Regions from separate parts of the Streptomyces sp. NPDC094034 genome, predicted to be linked through region 2. Evidence: predicted binding sites of a transcription regulator. Region 2 holds the regulator's gene; the other holds the start of a gene.
What was found. The regulator HspR, encoded in region 2, represses chaperone genes until heat shock. The targets are predictions, from matches to a motif close to TTGAGNNNNNNNNNCTCAA.
Positions count from the first base shown of each region.

Region 1: the regulator HspR is predicted to act here: its motif matches at 826-844, upstream of lon (endopeptidase La).

Region 1 is NZ_JBEOUD010000046.1:34,413-36,610, forward strand. It holds gene ABTZ59_RS30510 (spermidine synthase family protein) at 1-680, opposite strand, end outside; gene lon (endopeptidase La) at 867-2,198, shown strand, end outside.
Region 2 is NZ_JBEOUD010000009.1:32,239-34,436, forward strand. It holds gene ABTZ59_RS11030 (LuxR C-terminal-related transcriptional regulator) at 1-654, shown strand, start outside; gene ABTZ59_RS11035 (heat shock protein transcriptional repressor HspR) at 662-1,123, opposite strand; gene dnaJ (molecular chaperone DnaJ) at 1,128-2,198, opposite strand, start outside.

The sequences.
Region 1 (2,198 bases), on a different contig from region 2:
TCGGGTACGCCTCGGGCAACTTGGATCTCTTCCGCCCTTACCCCGCTGAATCCGGCATTCCCCAACGCTTCGGCGAAGGCGGGGGAGGGATTCGCCGACCATACGGCGAGGACACCGCCCGGATTCAGCCGCGCGCGGCAGGCGGCCAGTCCGTCCGGCGAGTACAGGCTTTCGTTGTCCTCGGTGACGGTCCACTCGGGTCCGTTGTCGATGTCCAGGCAGAGGGCGTCGTAACGGTCCGTGGTCGTCCGCAGGTACTCCACAAGATCGGTGTGCAGGATCACCGCGCGCGGATCGGCCAGTGCCGCGCCGGAGATCCGCCGCAGCGGCCCGTCCCGGTGCCAGTCGATGACGGCCCGCTCCCGCTCTACCACCACGATCCGGCCCCAGCGGGGATCGGCGGCGGCGTGCGCGAGCGAGAACCCCACCCCCAGGCCCCCGACCAGCACGTCCGGCCGGCGCCGCTCCTCGGGGAGCGCGGCCAGGGCGGCATCGATGAGGAGCCGCTCGGAGCGGCCGTCCGAGGTGTCCATCAGGAAGCACCCGTTGGCGATGATTTCCAGCCGTTCACCGCGTCGGCGCAGCACGATCTCGCCGTAGGGTCCGTCACGCCGGTCGAGCGTGACGGGATCGAGGTCGGACGCGGACGTGGAGCCGGGCGCGGGTGCCGGTGCGGACATGTTGGGCCTTTCCGTCGGTGGCTGGTACCGCCCGACATCCTGCTCGGGAGGGCTGGAACAGGACAATCCGTTTCCCTTCAGGCCCCGAGCCCGGTGATCGCTCAGAGCGAACGGAGCCGGGGGAACATCCTGGGGCTCATAAGCATTGAGTCGGTGTAGCTCAACTTGACTGCCGAAGGGGAGATCATGGCTGACACCTCCACACCGCTCACGCTTCCCGTGCTGCCGCTCGACGACGAGGTCGTCCTGCCCGGCATGGTGGTGCCTCTGGACCTGTCCGACGCCGAAGTCCGCGCCGCGGTGGAGGCCGCGCAGGCGGCTGCCCGCGACGGGGGCGACGGTGGCGGCAAGCCCAAGGTGCTGCTGGTGCCGCGCATCGACGGCACATACGCCGGGACCGGTGTGCTGGGCACCGTCGAGCAGGTCGGCCGGCTCTCCGACGGAGATCCCGGCGCGCTGATCCGCGGCCGGGGCCGGGTGCGCATCGGCGCCGGTACGACCGGACCCGGCGCGGCCCTCTGGATCGAGGGCGTCGCCGTCGACGAGACGGCGCCCGACCCGATTCCCGGGTCCGTGGCCGAATTGATCAAGGAATACAAGGCGCTCGCCACCGACTGGCTCAAGAAGCGCGGCGCCTGGCAGGTGGTGGACCGCGTCCAGCAGATCGATGACGTGTCCACGCTCGCCGACAATTCCGGTTACTCACCCTTCCTGACCACCGCGCAGAAGGTGGCGCTGCTGGAGACCGCCGATCCGGTGGCCCGGCTCAAGCTCGCCACCGAGCAGCTGCGCGAACACCTCGCCGAACAGGACGTCGCCGAGTCCATCGCGAAGGACGTCCAGGAAGGCGTCGACAAGCAGCAGCGCGAGTTCCTGCTCCGGCGCCAGCTCGACGCCGTGCGCAAGGAGCTGCGCGAGATCAACGGCGAGGGCGACGACGACGAGTCCGCCGACTACCGGACCCGTGTCGAGAACGCCGATCTCCCCGAGAAGGTGCGGGAAGCCGCGCTGAAGGAGGTCGACAAGCTGGAGCGCTCCTCCGACCAGAGCCCCGAGGGCTCCTGGATCCGCACCTGGCTGGACACCGTCCTCGAACTGCCCTGGAACGAGCGCACGGAGGACGAGTACGACATCAGAGGCGCCCAGGCCGTGCTCGACGCCGAGCACTCCGGTCTGGAGGACGTGAAGGAACGCATCACCGAGTACCTGGCCGTGCGCAAGCGGCGCGCGGACCGCGGTCTCGGCGTGGTCGGCGGCCGTCGCGGCGGCGCCGTACTGGCCCTCGTCGGCCCTCCTGGCGTCGGAAAGACCTCGCTCGGCGAGAGCGTCGCGCACGCCATGGGCCGCACGTTCGTCCGGGTCGCGCTGGGCGGCGTACGGGACGAGGCGGAGATCCGCGGCCACCGGCGTACGTACGTCGGCGCGCTGCCGGGCCGTATCGTCCGGGCCATCAAGGAGGCCGGTTCGATGAACCCGGTCGTCCTGCTCGACGAGATCGACAAGGTCGGCTCCGACTTC
Region 2 (2,198 bases):
GACCGAATCGAGCTCGTCAACGCCGCCATCGTTCAGGCGACGAATTCCGCGACTTCACGGATCTGTACGGCGCATCCGCAGGACAGAAAGCTGGATACGCTGCGCAAGGCGCTCGTGGCCGATGTGGCGGTCCTCCAGCGAGGTGTCGGCTACCGCACTCTCTATCCGGACACCGCCCGCACCAGGCCCGGCGAGAAAGAATGGGCCACCGCGGCGAGCGGACACGGCGCGGAGATACGCACCCTCGCCACCGACTTCGAGCGCATGATCCTGGTGGACAACAAAGTCGCCGTGATCGCCGATCACCGGGGCGAACCGAACAGGGACGTCGCCTTCAAGGTGACCCACCCCGGCATGCTCGCCTTCTTCCACCATGTGTACGAGCAGCAGTGGGAACGGGCCGAGCCCTGGATGGGCGGCCGCTTCCGGCGGCGGGAACAGACGACCCTGACCACCAGCCGGTCCCGCCGCATCCTCAACAAGCTGCGGGAGGGGCGCGCGCTCAAGCAGATCGCGAGCGAACTCGGGGTCAGCCTGCGCACCGTCAACACCGACCTCAACAAGCTCTATGAGGCCGTGGGGGTCGACACGCTGTTCGCCCTCGGTGTGTGGTGGGGCTCCGAGGCGGCCGCGAAGGAACGCAGGCTGGACTGACGCGAGCTCAGTCCGTCGGCCGCTTGGGCCGCCACACCACCAGCGCGCTCGCCTGCTGCACATCCTGATACGGCACCAGATCCCGGCGGTACGAGGCATGCACCTGCGCCTCGCGCTGCCGCATCGCCGTCGCCGCGCCGTCCACCGCCGCCGAAAGCTCGGCGACCCGCGCCTGGAGCGCGGCGACCTGATTCTCCAGCTCGATGATCCGCTTGATACCGGCCAGATTGATGCCCTCGTCCTGCGACAACTGCTGCACCTGGCGCAGCAGCTCGATGTCACGGGCCGAGTAGCGGCGTCCCCTGCCCGCCGTGCGGTCCGGGGAGACCAGACCGAGGCGGTCGTACTGCCTGAGCGTCTGCGGGTGCAGCCCGGAGAGCTGTGCCGCCACCGAGATGACGTACACCGGCGTTTCCTCGGTCAGCTGATACGCCCGGGTGAACGATGAAGACTGCCGCCGCCCGTCCATGAGGTCATGCTCCCTTCGCCGCCTGGAACAGCTCCGCCCGCGGGTCCTCGGCCGCGGTCGCCTTCCGGTAGGCCTCCAGCGCGTCCCGCGCGGGCGCGTCGAGGTCCTTGGGGACGACGACCTCGACGGTGACCAGCAGGTCGCCACGGGTGCCGTCCTTGCGTACCGCGCCCTTGCCGCGGGCGCGCATCGTACGGCCGTTGGGTGTCCCCGCCGGAAGCTTGAGCGTGACCGCGGGACCGCCCAGGGTCGGCACCTTCACCTCGCCGCCGAGCGCCGCCTCCGTGAACGTGACGGGCACGGTGACCGTGAGGTTGTCGCCCTTGCGGCCGAAGACCGGATGGGCGTCGACATGCACGACGACATACAGGTCGCCGCCGGGGCCGCCGCGCTCGCCGGGAGCGCCCTTGCCGCGCAGCCTGATCCGCTGCCCGTCGCTGACGCCCGCCGGGATACGGACCTGCATGGTCCGGGAGGACCTGGCACGCCCACTGCCCTTGCAGACCTCGCACGGGTCCTGGGCGATCAGCCCGCGGCCCTTGCAGTCCACACAGGGGTCGGTCAGCGAGAAGCCGCCGCCGCTGCCGCGCGAGACCTGTCCCGTGCCCACACAGGTCGGACAGACCCGTGGGGTGCCGTTCTTGTCGCCGGTGCCCGAACACGCCTTGCAGGGCGCCTGGCTGGACATCCGCAGCGGGACCGTGGCCCCGTCGACCGCCTCGGTGAAGCTGAGCGTCACCTCGGACTCGATGTCCTGGCCGCGGCGCGGCTGCGTACGGGTCCCGGTGCCGCCCCGGTTGAAGAGCCCGCCGAAGACGTCCCCGAGCCCGCCGCCGAAGCCGCCGGCGCCGGGTCCGCCCTGGCTGCCCCCGGGGCCGCCGCCGAAGAGGTCCCCCAGGTCGAAGTTGAACGAGCCGTTGCCCCCGGCGCCGGGACCGGGCCGGAACCCGCCGTTGCCGAAGAGGGCGCGCGCCTCGTCGTACTCCTTGCGCCGCTTGGGATCCCCGAGGACGTCATTCGCCTCGGAGATCTCCTTGAAGCGCTCCTCGGCCTTGAGGTCGCCCTTGTTGGCGTC